DNA from 3 places in the Serratia sp. NA_13 genome. Region 2 is predicted to be linked to each of the others. Evidence: predicted binding sites of a transcription regulator. Region 2 holds the regulator's gene; each other region holds the start of a gene.
The links. Region 2 encodes LexA, which represses DNA repair genes until DNA is damaged. Its sites were predicted from a motif close to TNCTGTATGTACATACAGNA; they were not measured.
Positions count from the first base shown of each region.

Region 1: rmuC (DNA recombination protein RmuC) is a predicted target of LexA. The motif match lies at 4,470-4,489, and genes of this name have one in related genera.
Region 3: mutH (DNA mismatch repair endonuclease MutH) is a predicted target of LexA. The motif match lies at 2,506-2,525, and genes of this name have one in related genera.

Region 1 is NZ_JBQZFV010000011.1:15,940-21,631, forward strand. Features, by position in the region: gene ubiB (ubiquinone biosynthesis regulatory protein kinase UbiB) at 1-1,402, opposite strand, end outside; gene ubiJ (ubiquinone biosynthesis protein UbiJ) at 1,399-2,007, opposite strand; gene ubiE (bifunctional demethylmenaquinone methyltransferase/2-methoxy-6-polyprenyl-1,4-benzoquinol methylase UbiE) at 2,021-2,776, opposite strand; gene rmuC (DNA recombination protein RmuC) at 2,856-4,403, opposite strand; gene ACUTSU_RS15490 (DedA family protein) at 4,544-5,074, opposite strand; gene ACUTSU_RS15495 (tyrosine-protein phosphatase) at 5,162-5,692, opposite strand, start outside.
Region 2 is NZ_JBQZFV010000005.1:51,870-57,561, reverse strand. Features, by position in the region: gene dinF (MATE family efflux transporter DinF) at 20-1,384, opposite strand; gene lexA (transcriptional repressor LexA) at 1,677-2,285, opposite strand; gene ACUTSU_RS10035 (diacylglycerol kinase) at 2,408-2,776, opposite strand; gene plsB (glycerol-3-phosphate 1-O-acyltransferase PlsB) at 2,926-5,391, shown strand; gene ubiA (4-hydroxybenzoate octaprenyltransferase) at 5,610-5,692, opposite strand, start outside.
Region 3 is NZ_JBQZFV010000010.1:102,230-107,921, forward strand. Features, by position in the region: gene ACUTSU_RS15010 (NADP(H)-dependent aldo-keto reductase) at 1-389, opposite strand, end outside; gene ACUTSU_RS15015 (YgdI/YgdR family lipoprotein) at 588-806, opposite strand; gene ACUTSU_RS15020 (TerC family protein) at 975-1,691, opposite strand; gene mutH (DNA mismatch repair endonuclease MutH) at 1,787-2,473, opposite strand; gene rppH (RNA pyrophosphohydrolase) at 3,170-3,697, shown strand; gene ptsP (phosphoenolpyruvate--protein phosphotransferase) at 3,710-5,692, shown strand, end outside.

The DNA of each region.
Region 1 (5,692 bases), on a different contig from region 2:
AAAATAATTCGGGCAGTTCGGGCAGTTTCTCGGCCCAAAACGGCGCTTTTTCTTTCAGTGCGCGGAGCACTGCTGGTATACCGACCTGATCACGCATCCAACTTTCCAGGAACGGCTTCGCAGTGGTCCACAAATCCAGCTGTGGATAGAGCTGCCGGCCCAGACCTTCAACATACAGCAAGGTCTTCTGCAATAACACCAGTTGGGGCTGCACTTCCATATTGAAACGGCGTGCGGTATTGAACAGGTTCATCAGCACGTTGCCGAACGAAATTTCCGACAGTGGCTTTTCGAAAATCGGCTCACACACCGTGCGAATAGCGAATTCGAAATCTTCCACGTTGGTGTCGCGCGGCACCCAGCCAGAATCAACGTGCAGCTCTGCAACCTTGCGATAGTCGCGATTGAAGAAGGCAATAAAGTTTTCCGCCAGATAGCGTTTATCGTCTTTGTTCAACGAGCCGACAATACCGCAGTCAATGCCGATATAGCAGGGATCTTCAGGATGCTCATAGCTGACAAAAATATTACCGGGATGCATGTCTGCATGGAAGAAACTGTCGCGGAAGACCTGGGTGAAGAACACCTGAACCCCGCGTTCGGCCAACAGTTTCATGTTGGTGCCCTGCTTTTCCAGCGTTGGGATATCCGAAACCGGAATTCCGTAGATGCGCTCCATCACCAACACGCTTTCGCGGCAGTAATCGGAATAAACCTCCGGCACGTACAGCATCGGGCTACCGTCGAAATTACGGCGCAGCTGGATGGCGTTGGCCGCTTCACGCAGCAGGTTCAACTCATCCAGCAAGGTCTTTTCATATTCGCGCACTACTTCACGCGGACGCAGACGGCGACCATCCGGCAGCAGCTTTGGCACCCAGGCCGCCAAACGATACATCAGGCGGACGTCAGCCCTGATGATCGGCCGGATATCGGGCCGAATCACCTTCAGAACCACTTCCTGCCCGGTCGTTTTTAGCCGTGCGGTATGCACCTGAGCTATCGATGCCGAAGCCAGCGCCTGCTGGTCAAAATCATCAAACCAGGTTTCCAGCGGGCCGCCCATCGCCAACTCAATATGCTTGCGCGCCAGTGCACCATCGAAGGGGGCAACCCGGTCCTGCAGCAAAGTCAGTTGATCGGCAATCTGTGGTGGGAACAGGTCGCGGCGGGTAGACATCATCTGCCCAAACTTGATCCATACCGGACCCAGCTCCTGCAAGGCCAAACGCAGACGCTCACCCAGAGGTTTATCCGCATGGCGGTTTGGCATCCAGAACAGCAGACGGCGCCCCACGCGCAGCGGCAACGTCAAGCGCATCTGGGGGATCAATTCATCCAGGCCATAGCTGAGAAAAACGCGGACGATCAAATACAGGCGGCGTAGTTCGCCAGGGGTCATCGTTTACCCTCCAACTTGTCCATGCGAGCAATCAGCGCTTCGAGGTTGCGAACGGTGGCATCAACTTCCTCGTTGAACCACACAACTTCCAGTGGGCCTGGTGCCACGCGCCACTCTTCCGTCAGCGTTTCCGCTACATAATGCTGTTGACGCTGGAAGCCGGTCTTCAGCAGGTTCGCGCCCTTACCGAGCACCTGCGTAATACCCTGCGCGGCAATATCACCGATGTAGGGGGCCAACCATTCAGCCGGATCCCACTCTGCCAGATCGAGCAGCCCAACCAGTTGCTGAACCACCTGAATATCCCCTTCGACGATCAGCTCACCGCTACGCATCAATGGCGAAAGTTGCTGGCGATCCCGCAGCTTCAGCAACACCGAGATGCAGCTGCGCACCGTGCAGTCGGCGGTATCTTCAGACTGACCAAGCACATCAACACGCTGCTCACTGAACAGCAACACCAGCGGTGAGGAAAGCTCTTGCAATTCAATACGCAAGACCTTACCTGCCAGGCGCAAACGGGCGGCTTTCATGCTGCGATCGCGGAACAACAGGCTATTGAGCGATGTTTCCAGCACGCCGGTCAACAACGGGGTTAACAGCATCGGCATGTCCATATCAGAACTTGAAGCCGCGATGCAGGGCCACAATACCGCCGGTCAGGTTAAAATAGGTCACGTTGTCAAAGCCGGCAGCCCCCATCATGCCTTTCAGGGTTTCCTGATCGGGATGCATGCGGATCGACTCAGCCAAATAGCGGTAACTTTCCGGATCCTTCACCACCAGCTCACCGATTTTCGGCAGCACGTGGAACGAGTAAGCGTCATAGGCTTTACTTAACGGCGCCAGCAGCGGTTTGGAGAACTCCAGCACCAGCAAACGGCCGCCCGGCTTAAGCACGCGGAACATGGAACGCAGCGCTTTGTCCTTGTCGGTCACGTTACGCAGGCCGAAGGAAATGGTAATGCAGTCAAAATAGTTATCCGGGAACGGCAGCGCCTCGGCATTGGCCTGCACATAGTTGACGTTGCCAATAATGCCGCGGTCACGCAGCTTCTCGCGCCCCATCTTCAGCATGGAATCGTTAATGTCCGCCAGTACCACCTGCCCCTGCTCGCCGACCATGCGGGAGAACTTGGCGGCCAGGTCACCGGTACCACCGGCCAGATCCAACACCCGCTGCCCACGGCGAACGCCGCTGCAGTCAATGGTAAAACGCTTCCAGATTCGGTGGATACCAAACGACATCAGGTCGTTCATCACGTCATACTTTGCAGCTACCGAATGAAAAACGTCTGCCACCATGGCCTGCTTCTCGTCTCTAGCTACGGTGCGAAAACCGAAGTCGGTGGTTTCCTGCGGTTGATCTGCCATTGTCCTGCCTGCTATTCAGTCAATTTAGTGTGGATGAGTGTACCAGAACCCTACGCAATACCCCACCTCGCCGCAGCTGTCATGCCTGCGATGCGGAGCGGGGTTCCTCTGCGGAGTCGTCGTCTTCCGCCCCGGGCAACGCGTCAACTTCATCAAGGCCCGCCGTCTCGAATTCTTCATCATGCTGCGCACTGGCCTGCTGAGCCAGCAGCGGGTTAATCGGTCTTTTCACCTCAACCCCCAACGCGCGGAACCCCTCGGTCTGGCCAATAAGATTACCACGGCCTTCGCTCAGTTTATTCATCGCCTGGCGATAACTCCCCTGGGCCTTGTCCAGGCTCTGCCCCAGCGCCGACATGTCGTCAACAAACAGCCGCATTTTGTCATACAACCGCGCCGCTCTGTCGGCAATGCGTTGGGCATTCTGGCTTTGATGCTCATAGCGCCAAAGGTTGGTGATGGTACGCAACGCCACCAGCAAGGTGGTCGGACTGACCAGCATGATATTGTGTTTGAGCGCTTCGCTGATCAGCTCCGGTTCACGGTCAATGGCCAACAGGAAAGCCGGCTCGACCGGAATAAACATCAGTACGTAGTCCAGCGAACGCAAGCCGGGCAACTGCTGGTAATCCTTGCGGCCCAACAGGCGGATATGGCCACGCAGCGAGCCAATATGCTCACTCAGCGCCGCCTCGCGTTCCACTTCATCTTCACTGTTGAAGTAACGTTCATAGGCCACCAGCGACATTTTCGCATCGATGACCACGTCCTTCCCCTGCGGCAAACGAACAATGACGTCGGGCTGCATACGGCTCTGATGATCCAGCCGCACATTGACCTGGGTTTCGTATTCGTGCCCTTCACGCAGGCCGGAGGCCTCCAGTACCCGACTTAACACCACCTCACCCCAGTTACCCTGAGTTTTATTATCCCCTTTCAGGGCCTTGGTGAGGTTAATCGCCTCGCGCGCCATTTGTGCATTGAGCTGCTGCAGGTTACGTATTTCGTGAGTCAGCGTATGGCGTTCACGCGCTTCCTGGCCAAAACTGTCCTGCACCTGGCGGCGGAATCCATCAAGTTGCTCACGCAGCGGCAGTAACAGGCGGTCCAGACTTTGCTTATTCTGCTCGTCAACCTTGCGCCCGCTGTGTTCAAAAATGCGGTTGGCCAAATTTTCAAATTGGGTGGTGAGGCGCTGTTCACTGTTAATCAGCAGACGCTGTTTCTCTTCTGCCGCCATACGGGTTTCTTCCAGACGGATAGTCACCTCACGCAGCTCGGCCTCCTGAGCGCTGTTAACCTCACGCTGGGCGCGTAGTTCCTGATTCAGTAACTCGCATTCGTTGCGCCAGTGATTGAGCTGTTGAAGTTTTTCGTGCCCGGCAGCCAGCTGGCTGTGCAAATTACGCAGTTCCAGATCGGTTTGCCGCATTTGTTGTTCATTACGCTGCAGCGTTTCTTGCCGGGCTGCTGTTTCCTGCTGCGCCTGTTGCAGCGATTGTTCCAGCAGACGTAGCTCGGTTTCATGCTGTGCATGCGTCTGCTGCACGCGCAGACTGGCAATTAGCCAGCCCAGCAGCAGGCCAATTGCCACCCCGCCCATACCGTAAACCAAACTGGTATCCACCCTGCCTCCTGTTACACCTGATCGTTCCGGCGTTTTATGCGCCTGTTGCCCGTCACGTTAAGGGGATGCTGTATGGATGTCCAGTCTGTTTTTACCTCGACGGCGCAAAATTGCGAAACGCTACGCAAGTCAGACCAGAACTAGCCAAACCACTGGCTTAACCACTTGATGCCAAACGCCCCCGGCGCGAGCATGCCGAACGCCCAGATCATCGCCGAAGTAATATTCGCTACCTGGAAATAACGTTGGGGCATGCCGCAAATGCCACCGACCAACGGCACCACGGCACGCAACGGGCCGAAGAAGCGACCGATGAAAATGCCCAGTACGCCCCAGCGTTCAAAAAACGCATGGCCACGCGTGAGTAGCTGTGGATTGCGGGAAAGGGGCCACATATGTGCCACCCGGTCTTGGTAGTGATAGCCAATCCAGTAAGAGAGCCAGTCGCCGAAAAAGGCCCCGGCAGCAGCAGCGGCCCAGATAGGCCAGAATGCAATGCCGCTTTCGCCGATCAAGGCTCCCAGCGCCAGCAAAATCACCGTGGCCGGCAACAGCAGCGACAGGAACGCCAACGATTCGCCGAACGCCAGGAAGAAAATAATCGGGATGGCCCAGGCTTCATGCTGCCGCACGGTGTCGCTGACCCAGTGGATAATGTCATTGAGGCTCAATATGGGCTCCTGATGCGGGATTTATGGTCCCAAGGATACGCAATGCCGGCCGGGGCCGATTAAACCCCGGCTAAACACCCGTGCAGTTTACTCGAGGTAAAACGCCTGCAACACTTCACGCTGATTTTGGCCCAGGCCGTACTCGGCTTCCAGCCAGCGATCGGTTGAACCGTATTGGTCACGGATGCAGCTCAGGGCGGTCATCAGGAATTCTTCACGGGCGCTGAGCACGTAGGTAAATTGCCCCAGTGCCGGGGCGCTCAGGCGAATCGACAATTGATCCAGCATCTGCTCGCGGAAGGTCGCCAGCGTGGTTTCGGTCAGTAGGTAATCTTCCACTACCGTCGCCTCATCCGCTCCCAGAGCAAACAACACCAGCGCCGATCCTATCCCGGTGCGGTCTTTACCTACCGCGCAGTGCTGGACGATGGCTCCGTTATCGACATTGCTCAGCAATTGGACCAACTGTTTATACGCCGCATTACCGAAAGGCAACCGACGGTACAGTTCCAGCATAAAAGCCTGAGCGTCGAAGCCGGCCAACGTATCACTGGTCAACTTTTCCAGATTGGCATTCACTTCATTGCTCAACGGGTTGGCTGGGAAATGATGGTAATC
Region 2 (5,692 bases):
AATTAAAATATAAATAAAACTAATGATTAATCATTTTTGATTGCGCCACATCCGCTGCAAACCAGGTCCCTCGCACCCTGTGGCAATGCCAAATCCACCCGAGAGCAAGACCACGTAACGCAAGAAATACCGCCAACGCCAGCCACAATCCATGGTTGCCTAATACAGGCAAGGTAAACAGCGTCAGCCCATAACCGGCGGCGGCTACTGCCATGCTGTTACGCATTTCTGCGCCGCGGGTGGCCCCAATAAACATGCCGTCCAACAAATAGCACCATACTCCCACCAATGGCAGCACTACCTGCCACGGCAGATAGTGGCTCGCCAGCGCGCGCAGTTCCGGTAAAGAGGTCAACGCCGCTATAATTTGCGGCCCGGCAACGGCATAGAGCAGCCCAAAGCCCAACGCCACCAGACAGGCTTGCCGACAAGCCGCACGCCATACTTTGCGCAGTTGGCTATCGTCACGGGCTCCATAGGCATGCCCCGAATGCGCCTCTACCGCGTAGGCAAAACCGTCCAGCGCATAAGCGGTGAAGGTCAGCAAATTCATCAGCACCGCATTGACCGCGACCACCTCGCCACCAAGCCGGGCACCGAAGATGGTCAGCGAGGCAAAACACAGTTGCAGCAGCAATGAACGCAGCATAATGTCGCGATTCAACGCCAGCAGACGCCGCAAATTACCGCGCCAGGCTTGGCGCAGCATCGGCACAGAAATGCCGCGTATGCGCATCACGCGCCAGGCCAGCCATAATCCCAACAGCAGCGTGGCATATTCAGAAATGGCAGTCGCCGTAGCGGCCCCCTGCACGTTCCAGCCCAGTCCCATCACCAGCCAGATATCCAATACGATATTCAACAGGTTGCCGACAATCAGCAGGATCACCGGTGCGCGCACATATTGCACCCCGAGCAACCAACCCAGGATAACCATATTGGCCAGTGCCGCCGGGGCACTCAGCCAACGGATCTCGAGGAATAAGCGAGCCTGTTCCAGCACCGTCCCATCGCCACCGACGATTCTTAGTGCCAACTCAATCAGCGGATAGCGCAGTAACACAATCGCCGCCCCAGCCAACACTGCCAGCAGCAACGGCTGCATAAAGGCTCGTGCCAGACCCTGCGGATTTTGCGCCCCCAACGCCTGTGCGGTCAGCCCGGTGGTACTCATACGCAGAAACAGCAACAGCATAAACAGGAAGCTGGTCGCCATGGAGCCAACCGCTACGCCCCCCAGATAGGTAGGGCTGTCGAGGTGGCCGATCACTGCGGTATCCACCAGCCCAAGCAGCGGCACGGTGATATTGGAGAAAATCATGGGCAGCGCAAGGCGCCACAGGGCTTTATCGGTATCGCTGGTGAAGGCAGAAAGCAGGCGCATAGTGAAATGTTCCCGTGTATACCCGTCATCTTTCAAGTTGCAGTGTTGTTATCTGCACTCAGTTATGTGGCCCGTCCATGGGCCACACCCCTTTGGGGCCGCTGCGAGCAGCATTCAAATCTGCTCCCGGCAGATTTGTCACCCCAGTTACTTACCTGAGTAAGCGCCTGGGGATGAGCGAGTTGGCCGCTTAGCTGCAACTTGAAAGCTATAGGGTATATAGTGAATCAGATATGACATCGCCCCAGAGCTGGGGCGACTTGAATCAGAGGACGATGTTTAGGCGCGAGGATTAAACCCAGTCGCCATTGCGGATCACACCGACCGCCAGACCTTCAATGGTGAAATTCTGCTGACGCAGATCGACCACAATCGGCTGGAATTCACTGTTTTCCGGCAACAGCTCAACCACGTTACCGTGCTTTTTCAGGCGTTTGACCGTGACTTCATCTTCAATGCGTGCCACAACCACCTGGCCATTACGCACGTCCTGAGTTTTATGCACTGCCAGCAGATCGCCGTCGAGAATACCGATGTCACGCATTGACATGCCGTTGACCCGCAGCAGGAAATCTGCGCTCGGTTTGAACAGGGAAGGATCGACCTTGTAGTGCCCTTCGATATGCTGTTGCGCCAGCAGCGGCTCACCGGCGGCGACACGGCCAATCAGCGGTAAACCCTCTTCATCTTCCATCAGCAGGCGAATGCCGCGCGAAGCGCCGGAGATAATCTCGATAACGCCTTTACGCGCCAGCGCTTTCAGATGTTCTTCTGCGGCATTTGGCGAACGGAACCCCAGACGCATGGCGATCTCGGCGCGCGTTGGCGGCATGCCAGTGGACGAAATATGATCGCGAATCAGATCATAGACCTCTTGCTGTCTGGTAGTTAGTGCTTTCATTCCGCCCCCCTGTTTGTTTATACAGTCTTGCTGTGAGTATATACAGGTAACTGCAGCTTGGGAACCGAAGAGTGAATAAAAATCAGGGATTAGCGACACGGGTCGCAATGCAATGCCGCCACTCAGGCAAAGTGCTGCCACAGCACCGAACCCCAGACGAACAGCGCCAAAATAATCGCCAGTGAGACCGCCGCCGAGCCCATATCCTTTGCCCGACCGGAAAGCTCGTGATGCTCGGTCCCCACTCGATCGACAATCGCCTCAATCGCGCTGTTGAGTATTTCGACGATCATCACCAACAGCACAGATCCGATCAGTAAAATGCGCGCTATCGCACCTACGTCCAGCCAAATCGCCAGTATGATAGCCAGCACGGTCGCCACCAATTCCTGGCGGAATGCCGCTTCGTGCTGCCAGGCAGCGGAAAAGCCTTTATAAGAGTAGCCGGCGGCTTTAATAATACGGGTCAGGCCGGTTGCTTGGTTTGCCATGTTTTTGAGTGCCTTTAGCAGAGATAAGTCATAATTAAACAGTCTAGGCCAGGAAACTCTCCCGGCTCACGGTTTTCCAACACCACAGATCTGCTACCCGGTTTCTGGTATGCTTGCGGCGCATTGCTAACAAGAGGCTTCACGTTGTTATGTCAGGTTGGCGTAAAATTTATTATAAACTATTGAATTTACCACTTAAACTGTTGGTAAGAAGTAAGGTTATCCCTTCAGATCCGGTCACGGAGTTAGGGTTGGATCCCTCACGGCCGATTTTGTATGTTTTACCTTATAATTCCAAGGCGGATTTGCTGACGCTGCGCACCCAGTGCCTGGCGCAAGATCTGCCCGATCCCCTCGATCCGCTGGAGATAGACGGCACCGTGCTGCCAAGCCACGTGTTTATTCACGACGGGCCGCGCGTATTCCGCTACTACACGCCGAAAGAAGAGTCGGTAAAGCTGTTCCACGACTATCTGGATCTGCACCGCAGTAATCCGGATCTCGACATTCAGATGCTGCCGGTTTCGGTGATGTTCGGCCGCTCTCCAGGGCGCGAAGGTCATGGTACCCCACATCTGCGTCTGCTGAACGGCGTGCAGAAATTCTTCGCCGTGCTGTGGCTCGGCCGCGACAGCTTTGTCCGTTTTTCCAATACCGTTTCGCTACGCCGCATGGCCACCGAGCACGGTACGGACAAAATCATTGCGCAGAAACTGGCTCGCGTAGCACGCATGCACTTCTCGCGTCAGCGTCTGGCCGCCGTCGGCCCAAGCCTACCTGCCCGTCAGGACCTGTTCAACAAGTTGTTGGCGTCCAAGGCGATCGAAAAAGCGGTCGAAGACGAAGCGCGCAGCAAGAAAATCTCCCACGAAAAAGCCCAGCAGAACGCCATTGCGCTGATGGAAGAGATCGCTGCCGACTTCTCTTACGAGACGGTGCGCCTTTCCGATCGCGTGCTGAGCTGGACCTGGAACCGATTGTATCAAGGCATCAACGTCACTAACGCCGAACGCGTGCGTCAGTTGGCGCAGGACGGGCACGAGATTGTTTATGTGCCCTGCCACCGCAGCCACATGGACTACCTGCTGCTGTCCTACGTGCTGTATCACCAGGGGCTGGTCCCGCCGCACATTGCTGCCGGTATCAATCTCAACTTCTGGCCGGCTGGGCCGATTTTCCGTCGCCTGGGTGCTTTCTTTATTCGCCGTACTTTCAAAGGCAACAAGCTGTACTCGACGGTATTCCGTGAATACCTCGGCGAGCTGTTTACCCGCGGTTACTCGGTGGAATACTTTGTTGAAGGCGGCCGTTCCCGCACCGGACGTTTGCTGGAGCCGAAGACCGGCACCCTGTCGATGACCATTCAGGCGATGCTGCGCGGCGGTAGCCGTCCTATCACCCTGGTGCCGATTTACATCGGTTACGAACACGTAATGGAAGTGGGCACCTACGCCAAAGAGTTGCGTGGCGCGACCAAGGAAAAAGAGAGCCTGCTGCAGATGCTGCGCGGCCTGCGTAAGCTGCGCAATCTCGGCCAAGGTTACGTCAACTTCGGTGATCCACTGCCGTTGACCGCTTATCTGAACCAGAATGTGCCACAGTGGCGCGAATCCATTGACCCGATCGAAGCCCAGCGCCCAAGCTGGTTAACGCCGACGGTCAACGATTTGGCGGCCAAGATTATGGTGCGTATCAACAATGCCGCCGCCGCCAACGCCATGAACCTGTGTTCCACGGCGCTGCTGGCCTCACGTCAGCGTTCGCTGACCCGTGAGCAGTTGCTTGAGCAGTTGGAGTGCTACCTGCAACTGATGCGCAATGTGCCTTATGCCGGTGACGTTACCGTACCCACCCAGACGCCGGATGAGCTGCTGGACCACGCGCTGAACATGAACAAGTTCGAAGTGGAGAAGGATAACATCGGCGATATCATCATCCTGCCGCGTGAGCAGGCGGTGTTGATGACCTATTACCGTAACAATATCCATCATCTGCTGGTTCTGCCGTCGCTGATCGCCACTATTGTGATGCATCACCGCCGGGTATCGCGCGCCGAACTTCTACGGCAGATTGGCCTGATTTACCCGATGCTGAAGGCCGAGTTGTTCCTGCACAACGACAAAGAACAACTGCCGGAAGTGCTGCGGCCACTGATCGACGAGATGATCCGTCAGCAGCTGATCTGCGACAAGGGTGACAGTCTGGTACTGAATCCAGTCCGCATCCGTCCACTACAGTTGTTAGCCGCCGGTGTCCGTGAAACGCTGCAGCGCTATGCCATCACCATGTCGATCCTCAGTGCCAACCCAAGCATCAACCGTGGGGCATTGGAGAAAGAGAGCCGCATTATGGCCCAGCGTCTGTCGGTGCTGCATGGCATCAACGCGCCAGAGTTCTTCGACAAGGCAGTGTTTTCCACTCTGGTGGCGACGCTGCGTGAGGAAGGTTACATCAATGACATCGGCGATGCGGTCCGTGAGCACACCATGGAGGTCTACAACATGCTGAGCGATTTGATTACCCCGGAAATCAAGCTGACCATCGAGAGCGTCAGTATGCCGGCGGAAACCAACGCGTTGCCGGAAACGGTCGCAGCGGAAGAGAAAGAAGACTAACCCATTGCTACAAAAACAAAAAGGCACCCTCGGGTGCCTTCAAACTGATGACAAACCTCATTCCTGCCCAGAGCGAGTAGAGGCCGATAAACAAAAATCAGGAAAATCAATTTATTGATTTTCGGCTGCTCACCACAAAGCAGGAAAAACCACGCTTTTTCCTGCTTTGTCAGCAACCTAAAGGCACCCTCGGGTGCCTTTTTTACTGAGGTAACGCCTTAACCCTGCCAGTAACTCAACGCGATGCCGATAAACAGCACCAGCCCGACATAATTGTTATCCATGAACGCCTTGAAGCAGG
Region 3 (5,692 bases), on a different contig from region 2:
TGGTAGAGATCGAGATAATCGGTGTTGAGTCGTTTCAGGCTGGCATCCAGCGCGACACGAATATTTTTGCGATCCAGCGCCTGCTGTGGGCGAATGCTGCTGTCGGTGCCGCGCACCGGCCCGGCAATCTTGCTGGCCAGCACTAGCTTCTCACGGTTGCCGCGTGCCTTGATCCAACTGCCGATGTATTGCTCGGTCAGCCCCTGGGTTTCAGGACGAGGCGGTACCGGGTACATCTCTGCGGTGTCGATCAGGTTGACGCCAGCGGCTAATGCATAGTCGAGTTGCGCATGGGCATCGGCTTCACTGTTCTGTTCGCCAAAGGTCATGGTGCCCAGTCCCAGCACGCTCACTTCTAAAGAACTGTGGGGAATACGGTGGTATTGCATTAACGGCCTTCCTTTCATGTTAGCGCTTACGGGCTGAACCGCCCGGTGAAACAGGAGCCAAATGGCAGGCTGTGGCAAACAACCCGCAAGGCGGTGATATCGCCTTTGCCGACTATAACCAAGCCGAGAAGATGGGGGAAGTGGATTAAGTGCGGGGAAGGCTATCACGCAATACGAGAGCGATAGCCGACGGGGAGTTTAACGTTCGATAACCTGTGAAACCTGATCGCCGTTGATTTGGCGGCTGTTGCCTTTTTCATCTTTATAGCTGATCAGGCCGGTATCTTTATCAATCTCCGGCTTACCCTGAGTCAGGATCATATTGCCGTCTTTGGTTGCCATCACGTAATCGCTGGAACATCCCGCCAAACCGGCGGCGATGATCAACGCAGACACTGCCATTACCCACTTTTTCATCCTGCGGATCCTCAGTTATATATGCAAAAAAGAAGCTTCTTTTAAGATTAGCAAAATATGTATGCGTCGTGTTTCGGATAAATCTTTATCTTGATAAGGGAAAGTGACATTGAAACAGGGCTGCAGAAAATAATAACGGGAGTGGCTGGCGCGCACTCCCGTGGGGAATTATTCAGAGACGGTATTTTTCTTGCTGCGCATCAGGTTGAGTGCTTCGACCGACATTGAGAAGAACATCGCAAAATAGATATAGCCTTTCGGTACATGTATCTGGAAGCTTTCCAGCATCAGGGTGAAGCCCACCAGGATCAGGAACGCCAACGCCAGCATTTTCACCGAAGGGTGGCGGTTAACGAACTCGCCAATAGGTCGGGCGGCAAACATCATGACGCCAACGGCAATCACCACCGCCGCCATCATAATAAACAGATGGTCGGACAGGCCTACCGCGGTAATCACCGAGTCCAGGCTGAAAATAATATCCAGCAGCATAATCTGCACGATGGCGCCAAAGAAGCCGTGCACCTTCGTGTTGTGTTCTTCCTCTGAACCTTCGATGGTTTCATGGATCTCTTTACTGGCTTTCCAAATCAGGAACAGCCCACCCAGCAGCAGGATCAGATCGCGTGCCGAGATACTGTGGTCCATGATGCTAAACAGCGGGTGGGTCAGACGGATCACCCAGGCGATAGAGGCCAGCAGCCCCAGACGCATTATCATTGCGCCGGCCAGCCCGATGCGGCGAGCCTTGTTCTGCTGCGCTTTCGGTAGCTTGGACACCACCAGCGAAAGGAAAATGATGTTATCGATACCCAGAATGATCTCAAGAATGGTCAGCGTACCTAACGCTAACCAGGCATTGGGATCCATAATCCACTCAAACATTGTCGAGCCACACCTTAATAAAAAACAAAGGCTGAATTATACGCGTTTATTGAGACAGCGACACTGTTAGCTAAACGCCACCTAAACAAAAGGGGTCAAACTAAGAAATGTCTTGCCAATAATGCGCCGGTGAAGCTTTTTTTCAGATAAAAGCCGCGCGGCAATGTAAGGATTGGCTGACCCTGTTCGCCGATAGCTTCGGTCAGGGCCTTACTGTTGGCGGCTTTGGGACGCAGTTGCAGCACTTCACCGTGGCGGGCGGTGATCCGCTCTACGTGGCCGAGCACGATCAAATCCATCAGTTCCTCCCAGTCGCGGCGCAGCATCTCTTCTTCTTCGGCGTTTGGGCTCCACAACAGCGGTGAGCCGATACGGCGCTGCGCCAACGGGATTTGTCGCTCGCCTTCTACCGGGATCCACAGCACCCGCGCCAGCTTATGGCGTACATGACTGCTGGCCCAGGTGACACCGCTGTTGCCGGTTAAGGGGGCTACGCAGACGAAGGTGGTTTCCAGCGGTTTGCCGGCGGCGTCTATCGGGATGGTTTTTAGCTCGATGCCCAGCTCGGGGAAATCCTGTTCCGGTTTGCTGCCCGCCATGGCACCAAGATACTGCTCCAGCAGCATGCCAACCCAGCCTTTATCACGTTTCAGATCCCTGGGGATAGCCAACCGCGCACCTTCGGCCAGTTCGCCCAGATGACAGCCGGCAAGCCGTTGTGCTCTTTCAAACAGCTGTTGTTCGTTTTCTGGAGGAGGGGGCAAAGGAGAGAAAAACGCCATAATACAAGCCTGTTAGATTTGGTTGAAAAACGTACTGTATTTGTCCACAGAGAACTTTGGCCGGAAAGGACTGGGGAAAAGAATAATAGTAGCATGATTTTCCATGACTTTTTCTCTCCCCCCCGGTAAAGGAAAAATTCCGACTGACGCTTGTGCACCTGTAGCCACCGACAATAAACAGGATCTTACACCTATTTATCCACAGATTTATGGGATAACCCAAATTTTTACCGATCACTGGTTCGATTTACAGCCTTGACGCAGGCACTTTTTTGCGAAATTGTCCGTTTTGTGCGTAACTCATACGGATAATCTGTGGATAAAAACGACGTTGGTGGATCTTTCACCAGGGTAAGATCCTAAACGGACATAGATCACGTTTTGGCTCTGTGTAGGGCTGCTTAGGGTTGTATATGTATATGTTTTTAAATATTTAATTTGATTTTTATATTTCCGGGGTTTTTAGGCTCACCAGAGTTTTACCGGCTTATCCCTTGAGTTCTTCACATACCTATCCACAGAAAAAGTGAATAAAACCCGGTGTAAATCCTTCCGCATGTTTATAACTTTGCCATTATCTGTGAGTTATCCCAATGTTATCCGGTTTGCAGCGCCGCAAAGCAGTGGTTTACCGCCTGTAGCTTGTGTGAAACAATCAGGGTATCTATGCGAATTTAAGCTTATCGAGGTAGTCCGGTGATCGATGATGATGGCTACCGCCCGAATGTTGGTATCGTAATCTGTAATCGTCAGGGGCAAGTCCTGTGGGCTCGCCGTTACGGTCAACACTCCTGGCAGTTTCCCCAAGGTGGGATTAACCCTGGTGAAACCGCAGAACAGGCAATGTACCGTGAGCTGTTCGAAGAAGTGGGACTGAGTAAAAAGGATGTCCGTATCCTGGCCTCAACCCGCAACTGGTTGCGCTATAAATTGCCAAAACGTTTGGTGCGTTGGGACACAAAGCCGGTTTGTATCGGCCAAAAGCAGAAATGGTTTCTGTTGCAGTTAATGTGCAATGACGCTGATATCAATATGCAACGCAGCAGCACGCCGGAGTTTGACGGCTGGCGCTGGGTGAGTTTTTGGTATCCGGTGCGCCAGGTGGTGTCGTTCAAACGCGACGTTTACCGCCGGGTGATGAAAGAATTCGCCGTCACCGTGATGCCGATGCAGGAGCAGGCAGCACAGCGGCAGACCCCCGCTTATCGCCGGAAGAGAGGTTAAGTTAAGCCGACTATGCTCACGCGCTTGCGAGAAATTGTTGAGAAGGTGGCCGCGGCGGCCAGCCTGACAGATGCGCTGGATCTTTTGGTCAATGAAACCTGTCTGGCAATGGATACAGAAGTCTGTTCCATCTACCTGGCGGACAACGACCGCCGCTGCTATTACCTGATGGCGACACGCGGGTTAAAAAAACCGCGTGGGCGCGCTATCGCACTGGCATTTGATGAAGGCATTGTCGGATTGGTCGGACGCCTTGCGGAGCCGATTAACCTGGCAGACGCGCAGAGCCACCCCAGCTTCAAATACATTCCCCAGGTGAAAGAGGATCGTTTCCGATCCTTCCTCGGCGTGCCGATCATTCATCGTCGCCAGTTGCTGGGGGTATTGGTGGTGCAGCAGCGTGAGCTGCGCCAGTTTGACGAAAGCGAAGAATCCTTCATGGTGACCCTGGCCACACAAATGGCCGGGATCCTCTTGCAGTCACAGCTTAACGCCATTTTTGGCCAGTATCGTCAGACGCGCATTCGTGCACTGGCGGCATCGCCGGGCGTCGCCGTAGCGGAAGGTTGGCAGGACAGCAGTCAGCCGTCTCTCGACCAGGTTTACAAAGCCTCGACGCTCGATACCGCCAGCGAACGCGAACGCCTGACTCAGGCACTTGAAGAAGCCGGTGCGGAATTCCGCCGTTTCAGCAAGCGCTTTGCCGCCAGCTCGCAAAAAGAGAGCGCGGCGATCTTCGATCTTTACTCTCACCTGCTCAACGATGCTCGCCTCAAGCGCGAACTCTTTTCCGAGATTGATGCCGGTTCTGTGGCGGAATGGGCGGTTAAACAGGTGATCGAAGTCTTTGCCGCTCAGTTTGCCAGCCTGCAAGACACCTATATGCGTGAGCGCGCCAGCGATCTGCGCGCGCTCGGCCAGCGTCTGCTATTCCATCTCGATGACACCACCCAGGGCGCTACCCAGTGGCCGGCGCGCTTTGTGCTGGTAGCCGATGAGCTGACCGCGACACTGTTGGCTGAAATGCCGCAGGACAGGCTGGTCGGCGTGGTGGTGCGCGACGGTGCTGCCAGCTCCCATGCAGCCATATTGGTGCGGGCGATGGGCGTACCGACGGTGATGGGCGCGGATATTCAGCCTGCGCTACTCAGCCAGCGGCTGCTGATTGTCGACGGTTATCGCGGCGAACTTTTGGTCGACCCCGAACCGGTGCTGGTGCAGGAATACCAACGGCTGATCAGCGAAGAGCTGGAATTAAGCAGGTTGGCGGAAGATGACGTTGAGCAACCGGCCCAGCTTAAAAGCGGTGAGCGAGTTCAGGTGATGCTTAATGCCGGCCTCAGCCCGGAACATGAAAAACTGTTGGGCGGGCGGGTTGATGGCGTTGGCCTATACCGTACCGAAATTCCTTTTATGCTACAGAGCGGTTTCCCTTCTGAAGAGGAGCAGGTCGCACAGTATCAGGGCATGTTGCAGATGTATCCAAATAAGCCAGTGACGCTACGCACGCTGGATATCGGTGCCGATAAACAACTGCCTTATATGCCGATCAGCGAAGAAAACCCGTGCCTGGGCTGGCGTGGCATCCGCATTACCCTGGATCAACCGGAGATCTTCCTGATCCAGGTGCGAGCCATGCTGCGTGCCAATGCCGGAACTGGCAATCTGGGCATACTGTTGCCGATGATCACCAGCCTGGAGGAGATCGACGAAGCACGCAGGTTGATCGACCGCGCAGGGCGGGAAGTGGAAGAGGTGCTGGGGTATGAAATCCCCAAACCCAAATTGGGCATCATGCTGGAAGTCCCTTCGATGATCTTCATGATCCCGCATCTGGCCGGGCGCGTTGAGTTTATTTCGGTGGGGACCAACGACCTGACCCAATACCTGCTGGCGGTAGATCGCAACAATACCCGGGTGGCCTCACTGTACGACAGCCTGCATCCTGCCATGTTGCAGGTGCTGAAGCTGATAGCCGTTCAGGCCAGGGCCGTC